DNA from 2 places in the Sporomusa termitida genome. Region 2 is predicted to be linked to the other one. Evidence: riboswitches for the same ligand, from Rfam matches in the RefSeq annotation. Region 2 holds a riboswitch; the other holds the start of a gene.
The links. Region 2 has a riboswitch for cobalamin ahead of SPTER_RS01780 (TonB-dependent receptor plug domain-containing protein). Riboswitches for the same ligand answer to the same signal wherever they lie in the genome.

Region 1 (7,220 bases), 1.6 Mb from region 2:
TGTTCTGCTGTTGGCCCCAATCGCGCCGGCAGTTCCTGCCGAATATGTGGAATCGACGATGGTATAACCCAGTAAAGATATAGCCATTGAAATCCCTCCCATATTATTCTTGCATTCTACTTGCCTTACTTACACTTTACTTACCTGTGTTCATCACCTCCATAAACAACCCGTCACTTGGCAATACTCATCGGCATCACCTCCTTAATCGTCCTATTATAAATCAGAAATTATACTGCATCGTGGCGTAATAGGTCCGGCCTTGCATCGGATAAGCGGCTTGTGTTATCTGGACAGGGTAGTCCGGATTGGTTGGGTTCGTTATTATAGCCCGCTCTTCAATTTCCGGTCCTTTATTGAACAGGTCGTTAACGCCAACAGTGAACTGCAAATCTTTATTCAGTTTGTGCTTCACGCCCAGGCCAACAGTGGTCAGCGCAGTCTGCCACTTGCTTACGCTCTCTCTGACATACATTTCATCCACATATTTCACCTCGGCGAAGAGCGCCGTCCGGGTGTCGGGACGATAGGTCAGACGCAGTGAACCTTCCCAATCAGGCGTATAGGGCTGGACAATGTCCTGCCAGTAAGAATCAGGCGAATCGGGACGGTTCCCGTATTTAGTCTGGGCCTTGGTATTCAGATAGGTAGCCGACAGATCGAGGTCCCACTTGTCCCATTTGAGGCTGCTCTGTAGTTCCACGCCATTAGCTTTGCCTTTGGCCGCATTGCTATAGCACCAATAGTCATAACCATCACGCCGGAGCTGCAGCATATTGTCCGAATCACGGCCAAAATAGGTTAAGGCAAAATTGGATTTGGCATTAAGCATATTCCCCTGATACAGTACGCTAAAGTCCCATTGCGTGCCTTCCTCGGGCAACGGAAACATCGCGTCGGTGCGGTCCGAATCCGGCTTAGGCAGGATGCCGGCCCCGTCCCCGGCAATCTCATAAAGGTTTAAGAGCCGGTAGTAGGTGCCGAAGGTCGAACGCAGCGTCCAGTGATCGTCGAGCTGCTTTTTGAGGGCAGCCTGCCAGGTAGCCTTGCCATTAGACTGCTCATCTTGGCTATGTGTCCAGGGATGTTCCGGGTTGGCATACCGCGAATAGCCGGTAACCTGGGAATAATTATAACGAACGCTGGGCGTGAACCAGAAATCGCCGGCTTTGTTCAGGGTAATCGTGTCCTGGAGCTGGATATTGAACATATCTTGCTCATATTTATATCGATACCGGTAGTGAGCGGCATAATTAATATTATCCATGCCATTGCCGTCAATGCGCAGGGTTTCATGGGAGTAGTTGGCCATGAATTCCAGCAGATGGTTGGACCCGGCCTTGTAGCTGCCATCCAGCGCCCCGCCGAAACGGCCGGAATTGTAGCTGCTCCATTCGCGCAGGGGGCCGATGAAGTGGCCGTTGCCCGGATTGACTAATTCCTGAATACGGCGAATATCCGAATGGTAGTCTTTGTCCTCATCCTGATAATCCAGCCGCCAGCCCCATTCCATGTTGCCCGCATTATCCCTCCGGCCTACCTGCAGCGCCTTGTCGGTTTGGTTCTGCCGCCGCCCTTGATTTATCTGATAGGCGTCTTTCATCCTCCGGACATAGTCATTCTCTGTCTGATCCACTAAGGGGTCAGGGGGAGCGATAAAGTGCGAGGGAAGATCCTGCCAAATACTCTTTACGGCATCCGGCAGCCCTCGGTCGATGTTCTTCCAGCTACCCTTGATCAGCCAGTGGTCATCCTGCCATTTGATCAGGACGTCGGTATTTTTGTAATCGTTGTTCTGGCGGACCCGGGTGGCATCCTGGGTGGGTTGGCTTTCAAAGACCTCCCAATAATTGTGGGCGGGAAACTTTGCAAACATAGGTCCCATATCGGGATCATTTAACATATCTTGGATGGAAGTCCAACCAAAGATGGGGGCATACATTTCATAAACTGGTTGAATTGATTCCTCAAATTGAGCCATAGACCGATCGTACTGGGCCTGTGCTCCGGCCGCCAATTTTTGGGCCTCAAAATTTGTATATTTGAAATTCCCGTCGCTCTGGTCGCGGTTGATGCCGACCAGCAGGCTGCCTTTGCCCAGCGGCATGTCAAGCTCCAGGCTGCCGCTGTAGCCGCCATAGGAGCGCTGGCCGAAGGAGGCGGATACATTTGCCTTTTCCGGCTTTTTGGTGACAACGTTGATGACGCCGCCCATATAAGTGCCGCCGAAACGGGCCGGGACATAGCCCCGGTAGACCTCAATGCGGGCTACATTTTTCACCGGAATGGTGGACAAATCGACAGCCGCGTCGCCGCCGAGATTGACCAGTACGCCGTCAACGAACACACCGACCTGGGCCGCCGTGCTGCCCCGGACGCTGACAGTGGTGTACTGTCCCTTGCCCATAACTTCCCGGATATGGACGCCGGGTACGTCTTTCAGAAGTTCAGGCAACGTTTTTTGCTCGCCTTTGTATTTATCGGGTTCAATGACGGTTACGGTGCCGGGCGAGAGCTTGGACTCCCAGTCGGGGCGTGGTGCTTCCACCGTTACCGCTTCCAATGCGTATTCCTTTTGCCAGGGTTTGTCGCGGTTTGCTTCTTCATTAATTTCCCGCAATCGCTCGCTGTCAGTTGCCGGCGCAACTTCCCCGGTTTCCTGCGCCTGCTTGCCGTCAGGCGCGGTTGCTGTTTCGTTTGTCTCCTGCGATTGTTCGCTGCCGGCCGCATAGACAAAGCTATAAAATGTTGGCGTGGTGCTTAGCGCCAGCGCACAGGCGATACTAACCGCCAGAACTTTTTTCTTTAACCTGCGTTGCTTCAATATAAAACCTCTCTCTTTCCGATTATGCTACGATGATGAAATATGCATACCATAAATAATACCAAATAAAAAAACTCCCTTGTTGGGAGTGTTTACGCTAACCGACCGGAATCCGGCCTTGGTTTTCACGTAATCTCCTCCCCATACCTCGTGGGTAAAAACGGTGATTGCTGGATAAGGCAGTTCTCCTGACTCCGGTTCATAACCATCCCGCGCCTTCCCAAAGCAGTAGCTTCAGTGGCATATATGCGAGATTGCTCCCCGTTACAGTGGCGGGACCGCGCCGGCATTTAACCGGACTTCCCTATTAAGCCCCGAAGGGCACCTATCCCAACGTTATGTTGTTGTTTTCCTATTCATCTTATGTGTGCTTTCAGGATAATAGTACTCTTTTGACCACATTTTTTTTACTGGCTTTATTCCGTTCATCCAGCGAAAATTTCTGTGATGTTTGCGTGTCCGGCTCAATAAGCGATATCGCTTATTAATCGCGGGCTCCTTTCTTCTTACACTTGATACCAAATTCCACATAGCTTTGCAGAGCTTCAATAATCAACTCTTCCTGCTGCGAACTGCTGGCTGCCGTTGTAGTATTTTCTGAAGCTTCACTGATGATTTGCTTGACCTGACTCGAACGATAGCCGCAATCCAAAAGCTTCTGTGTTAACCGGTTGATCTGTTCCTGTTTTGTCAATCTAATCTACCCCTATACTGTCGACAGTAATTATTCGATTCGCACCTGCTGTTTTGCAGGCTTTAGTCTTTTTCCCTCCTTTTTCGGTAACGATTTGCCTTGTGCAAGGATAAAGCTCACACAAGCTGCAGCCTAATCTTCTCCCTGTTCATCGCAGGTTAAGCGAAGATTTTCCGTACAGGCAGTTCTCCTGGCTCCAGTTCATCACCTGCCCAGCCTTCCCGGAATGTTTATCTCTTCCAGTGGCATTGTAGGGCTGACTCTCTGTTACAGTGGCGGGACCGCGCCGGTCTTTAACCGGACTTCCCTATTAAGCCTTCTAAAAAGGCACCTGTACCATGATTATTCGTTTATGTTTGTGGGTCCGTTTCCCGCTATGTTTATGTTACAACAGCTACTGAAGATTGTACCTCGTGAGAAGCATCCACTTAGCAGCTTGATAAAAGTTTCGTTTCTGTTTGTCCACCATTATGCAAAATAAAAGAAGCCTCCCTGAGATGATAGCATCCAGAAAGGCCTCTTGTAAGCCGACAAAGCTGTCGGCACAAAATGCAACATTGCACTAGCAATCCCCTTCCCGGTCCATCGCAGGTTAAAACGGTGATTGTTATGCAGGCAGTTCTCCTGGCTCTGGATCATTGCTCCACCAAACCTTCCCAGGAACCTTTGCTCCCAGTGGCATACATGGTTTTGCTCCCCATTACAGTGGCGGGTCCGCGCCGGCATTTAACCGGCTTTTCTGTTAGGCTCTTCCGAGCACCTGCACCAAAAATATATTATATTCTATTTTTTTATAAGGATTCCTTTGTTTTTTCTTTGATTAAAATATAACAGCAGTGGGTAATTTTGTCAATATACAGATTTTCTTGTATACATTATATTGTGAATATTAGATGATAACACTTTTGTATTGCAAGTATACTTCAAAGGAATCCTTCTGTAAATACCCTAAATAAGGGATTGATGATATTATTCGTTAAAGAAATTGAGGTATTTTCTTGCCCTGCTTTGCCAGATAAACATTGTTGCCTTCTTCCCATTCTTCTTTAGTGAATATAGCATCAATGGCAGGACAGTCGTACCATTCCCCGCCCCATACCTGAATACCCATATAAACTGGTTTAGTTACTACAGCAGTAATTACCCCTTCATACCAAAAGTCTCTGCTTTAAGGTCTTTTCTTTTCGTCCATTTGGCATTGCTTTCATAGGGTATTTTATATTGGTTATTCAGCTTGTTCCTCAGATGATACCCTGTCTAAAACTGCCCATTCCCCATCAGCGTGTACAATTTCCATTAACTGGCTCATCGTAAATCCTCCCCCTCAATGTGTCCGATAAAAACGCGCTTCTGAACCCGCGTTCTATCTACATTTTACGGTTTTTGGTGTTTTTACTCAAACCAGTATTTTGGTGTTTTTCGCCATTAAGGGCTGGTTGGTTCTTTCCCTGGCAGTTTTTCGTTCCTTAATGAATGAGTTTTCCGGTTGGCCGCTACCGCACAGATCACCGCAGAGGCGGCCGCCAGCCGGCCGCCACGCTGCTCCTGGCAGGCAGAATCACAGGGGAATTTGAAACTGCCCCTTTACTATTTATAGGCAACCTGTGTCAAGAGAACCGTCCCCATGACACATTATTCCGGTAACATATTTTTTTACCAAACATAATATGTAATAAATAACAAGCAGAGGTGGGACTATTTATGCTATTCTGGTTGGTTTTTGCCGCAATCGTATTTTTTCTGGTATCCCATTTTTGGGTGCTGTTGCTGGCCTTACTCTTTTTCTGGTTTATTTAACCGCTGCGGTCTTCTGAGAAGTGGGTGCCTGGCCAAAACATACGCAAGCCCTGGCGTATTTAGCGGCAAGCTGACTACGCCAGGGCTTTTATACCATAATCAGAAAGGAATCTGCTTTCTGATTATGTCAGGAACGACTGCGGCTTCTGCCGGCGTCTAAATGACTTGGCAGAAGTCAAGTTTTTCTAGTTAAACTTCCATAATGATAGGCAGAATCATCGGCCGCCGGCGTGTGCGTTCATATAAATATTTGCCCAGGGTATCACGGACATTGGACTTAATTGCTGCCCATTCGGTAATATTATTGAGCTCGCATTTTTCCAGGGCCTGTTTAACCCGCTCCTTGGCATCCTCCATCAGCTGCTCAGACTCACGGACATAAACAAAACCGCGGGATACAATGTCCGGACCGGCAGCTACCTGACCGCGCTGCTTATCCATCGTGACCACAATAATAAGGATGCCGTCCTGCGACAGCTGCCGGCGGTCCCGCAGGACGATATTCCCCACATCGCCAACCCCCAGGCCATCCACCAGGACATTGCCTGAGGTTACCTTGCCGGTTACAGCGCCCTTGTCGGCAGTAAATTCCAGAACCTGGCCATTTTCGGCAACAAAAATATTTTCCTTGGCCATACCTAAGGACTGGGCCAGTTTAGAATGCTTAATCAAATGCCGGTATTCGCCATGTACGGGGATAAAGAACTTCGGCCGCAGCAGATTGTGCATCAGCTTAAGCTCTTCCTGGCTGGCATGCCCGGATACGTGGATGCCGGAGGTGGATTCATAAACAACCTCGGCGCCCTGCCGGAAAAGAAAGTCAATCGTCCGTGATACCAGCTTCTCGTTGCCGGGTATCGGCGTGGCCGAGATAATTACGGTGTCCCCCGGAATAATCTCAACTTTTTTATGATCCGACATAGCCATCCGAGTGAGTGCCGACATGGGTTCACCTTGGCTGCCTGTTGTTAAAATAACGATGCCTGATGAGGGATAATTGTTAATTTCGTCAATATCAACAATAACGCCCTCGGGAATATTTAAATAGCCAAGTTCTAAGGCGATCGTAACAACATTCACCATACTCCGGCCCAGGATGGCCACCCGGCGCCGGTATTTGCAGGCAGTGTCAATTGCCTGTTGAATCCGGTGAATATTGGATGAGAATGAGGCAATAATAATTCGTTCCCGGGCATTGCGAAAGGCATCATCAAAGGTAACGCCCACTGATTTCTCACTTGGCGTATAGCCGGGCCGCTCGGCGTTCGTACTGTCTGCCAGCAGCACCAGCACCCCCTGGTCGCCTAATTCGGCAAATTTGTGAAAATCAGTGACTTTACCGTCAACCGGTGTTTGATCAAGTTTAAAATCTCCTGTATGGACAATGACACCTACAGGCGTTTTAATTGATAAAGCCACCGAATCGGCGATGCTATGGCTTACCCGGATAAAGCCAATGGAAAAATGGCCGATTTGAATCTGATCCCCTGACTTAACAGCATGCAGGTTGCTGGCTGAAACATTGTTTTCCTTCAGGCGTCCCTCTAAGATCCCCAGCGTCAAGCGAGTTCCGTATACGGGAACGCTAAGCTGTTTTAACACATATGGCAAAGCACCAATATGGTCTTCATGCCCATGGGTTAAGACAATAGCCTTGACTAACTCACGGTTGTCCAACAGATAGCTGATATCGGGAATTACCAGATCAATGCCCAGCATGTCATCTTCCGGAAACATTAACCCTGCATCAACTACAATGATCTCATCACCATAACGGATTACCGTCATATTCTTGCCGATCTCCCCCATCCCGCCCAGAGGGATAATCTGTACCTTGCCTGGTTGTCGAGCCAAAAAAACATACACCTCCAAAAATATTAGTCAATTAAGTTGTAACTGCCCGTT
Region 2 (4,670 bases):
AGGGGTATTTTTTACGGGTAGTGCCGGGTGGTGGCTCAACATTGCCGGCTGCCATCAGGCCAAAGCAAGCAGCTAATAGCAAAGGTAGACTAAGTAAGAGGAGAAGAGAAAAATGAGATTAAGCAAGCACAACAGAAACATTGGTTTAGCGGCACTGTTTTTTTCCACGCTGGCGGTGACTTCGCCTGTCTATGCGGAGGATATTGAAGCTACAGAGGAATATGTCTGGGATACGATTCTGGTTACGGCGCAGCGTTATGAAAAAAAGGATCTGGATATCGGGGCGACAACCGATGTATATACAAGCGAGCAGTTAAAGAACACCGGCGCCAGAAACCTGCAGCAGGCATTGGCCATGGCCACAGGGATAATTTACCAGGCCAAAGGTCCCGGCGGGGCTTCGCTGGGATCTATGACCAGTAAAATTAGTATCAGGGGTGTGGAAAAAGGAACGCTGCTGCTGATCAACGGCACGCCGGCCAACTTAAGAGGGTTGTATAATCTCGAAGATATGCCTCTGGAAAACGTGGAACGCATTGAGGTTGTCAAGGGCGGGGGAGCCATTTTATATGGCAGCGAGGCTACCGGCGGTGTTGTTAATATTATCATGAAGAAGGGAATGCCAAATACCGTTACGGTCGGCGGCGGCAACAAGGGGCAGCAAAACTATGCCCTGACTACCCAGGCCGGTAAGCTGGGTTTCAGCTATACCTATGATAAGTGGGGCGATGTTGGCAAAATTTCTTCCAACTTGGCCACCCCGGAAATGTATAATGTATTTAATGGTTCGGAGAAAAATAATATTACCCTCACTTATGTTTTTGATGAAAACGTTGACTTAATGTACAGTCATAATGAATCAATCAGCCGATTCACCTATACCTTTGGTAAGGGCTATGACGCTAAATATGATTATCCTTATTCCATTGATGACAAGGCGCGCTATAATCGCAAGCATGATAATACCAAGGATTTTGTCCAGCTTAATGTGAAGCAGGGCGATTTAAAAGGCAATTTATACTATAATGCCAACAGTTTGCATTCTACCGGGATGGACTATTACAGTTCAACCGGCGAGAGCGACAAATATCCGCAATTGAAAGATTCCAAGGAGAAGAATCGCACGTATGGTTTCGACCTGCAAAATATCTGGCAGACGAGCGGGAGTACGCTGTTATTTGGCGCAACCTATCAAAATGAAGACTATACGCCGGAAGTGAAAGAAAGCACTCGCTATGAGCGCAATAATTATTCGCTTTACGGCCAATGGGAAGTGCCGCTGCAGGAGGCCGACACCTTTACGCTGAGTGCCCGGAAAAGCTGGACAGGCGGGGCTGCTGAAGATAAAAATTATCACAACTTCAGCGCCCAGGGCCAGTTTGTCCATAAGCTGTCGGCAGACGCCAGTGTGTATGCCAGCATTGGCCAGTCCTATGTAATGCCAACTTTCGGCCAGATGTACTCCACTGGTGGTGGCATGGTGGTGGGCGATCCCAATCTTCGCCCCCAGACCGGTATTCATTATGAAATTGGCTGGAAGAAAAATCATAATGGCCACAAATGGCGGGCGGCATTATTTAATTATGAGATTGAGGATAATATCAGCTTTAGCAAACAATCCAATCAATATTACGCCGTCAATGAGGATCTGAAAAATACGGGAATAGAGTTAAGTGCCGATATTCAGGGACATAACGGCTGGTCTTATCAGTACGGACTGACCTATAGTGACCCCAAGGGTAGGGCAAAATCCGAGAAACCCGGGGTTAAAACCTATTGGGACAGAAACTTCGGCCGGCTGCAGCTAAATGGCGGGGCTACGTACCAGATGGATAAATGGACGGCCAGCCTATCGGCGAACTACCTGGCCAAGCGGGTGCTTACGCCAAGCAGTGCACACTCTTTTGCAACCAAGCCTTATTTATTAACAAGCTTACATGTCAATTATGCCGTTGATGCAGTCAGTGAAATTAATTTGAGTATTGACAATGTGCTGGACAGGCAGGACAATGTCAACCATACCAGTTCGGCCTATTACACAACCCCTATTAATTACATGCTGAGTTATAAATATAAGTTCTAATATATAGGTGATAGATGAGCAAATACCAGTCGCTTAAGCGCTGGTATTTGTTTTTGAAACCACGGTGTATGGAGCAGTGTCAGCTTGAAGAAGCGGAATCTCAAGAGTATTGGAATTTTATTAACTGGAAGAAATATGTTTGACAACCCTAACCGGGCGATGTTATTATTAGGATTATATTTACAGAAAATTTAATATGATCAATAGGTGCCCGTAAGGGCTTAATAGGGAAGTCCGGTGCAATACCGGCGCGGTCCCGCCACTGTAATGGGGAGTAAATCCAAGAGATACCACTGAGACAAAATGTCTTGGGAAGGTTTGGAGGAACGATGATCCGGAGCCAGGAGAACTGCCTATTGTGAATCACCGTTTAACCTACGAGCGATAGGGAGGGGATTATTGAGCAGTTGATCCTTCCTGGCTATGTGGCCGGGATTTTTTTATTAATAGGGTTGACTTGTAAAATCTTTCCCGGGCAGGCTTGTGTGATTAATCGCCGTAAGGAGATAAGCTAGTTTTCCGGGGGAGGGGATAAGGCAGCGCTTGATGGAACGGGCAAGGGAATTTATAGATGAATGGAGAGTACATAATGAAGGAGACAAAATCAATAAAAAAAATCAAAGCCCAGGCACTAGTATGTATGATTGTAGGCGGGGTTATGTTTTTTCAAGCGCCGGTAATGGGCCAGGCTGCAACCGATGAAGAGTATTCTTTGGATAAAGTGGTTGTAACGGCTAATCGTGTTCCTACACAGGCTGCTAAATCAGGCGCTAATGTGACAGTGATAACCCGGGAGCAGATTGAAAATGGTCAATATCTGAATCTTGGGGATGTTCTTAGAGACGTAAATGGTGTGATTGTAAGTGGTAAGGGTTTTTTAGGAGCTGCACAATCTGTTCGATTGAATGGCGATGATCGCGTTTTGTTTATGATTGATGGTCGCAAAATTGGTCGGCCGGAAGGAGGAGGCGGGCGCTCCACCTTTGATCCCAACACAATAATTTCTATGAATAATATCGAACGAATTGAAATTGTTAAAGGTGGAGCTTCTGCGCTTTATGGATCAGATGCTGTCGGGGGTGTTATCAACATTATTACCCGTAAAGGAGCAGAAGATAAGACTACTTTAGATTTTACAACAGGATCGTGGGGTACCCGCAATTATAAAATGAGCACGCAAGCACAAGCAAATGGCTATAGTCTGTATATTACAGCCGATAAAAAACATCAGGACTATAGTGAATATAATGTGGTTAACCCTTCGCTAACTGGCGGCAGCAACAAGGGGGACACCTACCGCTGGTCTAACAGTGAATTTGATGGTCAAGGTATAACCTTACGGCTGGACAAGGAAATTGACGCTAATCATTCCTGGACAGTTAATTTTGAACATTGGAATGATGAAGGGGGGCAGCCTAATAGGGTTACTACCCAGTCGTCTAACAGATCTACGCATCTTACTAATAATATTGCATTAACTTATAATTTTAACCAAGTCAAGGAAGTGCCCGGATTTATCCGAGCGTACTCTAATTATCAAAATATGGATTTTTCAGGAACTTATAAAAGTCGTACCCAAGGGCTTGAATATCAGACTGGCTGGCAGTTAGATGAAAATAATACATTAGTTGCAGGTCTGGATTGGATAAAAGGAACTGTACTTGAGAATACAGGCGGTGGTTATGCAGATAAAGCCATTACCAATCAGGCTTTATATCTGCAGGATATTTATCATGTTACTGATAAACTGATTATTACTCCCGGGCTCAGATATGACCACCATAGTAAATTCGGCGGTCAGACAACGCCTAAACTGAATGCCAGCTATAGTGTGGATAATACCACTGATGTCTATGTTGCTTATAACCGGGTATTTAATGCCCCTAACTTAGATGACTTATATTATTATTCTCCTCCGGGAGATTCTTGGGGAGGAATGGTTGGCAATCCAGACTTAAAGCCGGAAAGCGGGCATGTGATTAGTGCCGGTGTGAATAAAAAAATCAGTGATGCCACCCTTTTGAAGCTGTATTATTTTGCAAGTAAGTTATCTGATGCTATTGCCTGGAAAGCAGATGATCCAAATGATTATTTAACAGATTACCGGCCACAGAACATCGATAAGCAAAAAAAACGTGGTTTTGAGATTGATCTTCATCATAAGATTTCAGAGAAATATTATACCGAAGTAGGTTACTCTCATGTTCATATTGAAAATAATTCAGATGGTGCAGGTTATGTTGTTGATTCTACTAACAGTCAGCCCAATGGTTACCGTGTAAAATTGGGCTATAGCAGTGATCAATGGAATTTCAATATTAATGGGCAAGGCGTTTCCGGGCGTGATACCAGCCGGTTTATAGAACGGGGTCACTGGGTTTGGAATATGGCGGTTAATTATAAAATGAATGATAGTGCCGATATATATATGAATGCTTTTAATATCACTAATGAAGCTTATGAGTTACTTTCCGGCGGGACGAACAATAGTCGGGGCAATTACCCAATGGCAGCCCGCAATGTTCAACTGGGTGTAAAGTATTCATTCTAAGATGTTTGACAACTCCTGTCACAAATGGTATTATTA

Region 1: another riboswitch for cobalamin. It lies ahead of SPTER_RS09325 (TonB-dependent receptor); the one in region 2 lies ahead of SPTER_RS01780 (TonB-dependent receptor plug domain-containing protein).

What each region holds. Positions count from the first base shown of each region.
Region 1 is NZ_CP036259.1:2,029,559-2,036,778, reverse strand. It holds gene SPTER_RS09330 (hypothetical protein) at 1-87, opposite strand, end outside; gene SPTER_RS09325 (TonB-dependent receptor) at 224-2,611, opposite strand; cobalamin riboswitch at 2,986-3,168, opposite strand; gene SPTER_RS09320 (hypothetical protein) at 3,309-3,518, opposite strand; cobalamin riboswitch at 3,682-3,868, opposite strand; cobalamin riboswitch at 4,116-4,297, opposite strand; gene SPTER_RS25620 (hypothetical protein) at 4,495-4,629, opposite strand; gene SPTER_RS24695 (hypothetical protein) at 4,992-5,162, shown strand; gene SPTER_RS09315 (ribonuclease J) at 5,505-7,124, opposite strand.
Region 2 is NZ_CP036259.1:397,140-401,809, forward strand. It holds gene SPTER_RS01775 (TonB-dependent receptor plug domain-containing protein) at 113-2,083, shown strand; cobalamin riboswitch at 2,272-2,454, shown strand; gene SPTER_RS01780 (TonB-dependent receptor plug domain-containing protein) at 2,673-4,634, shown strand.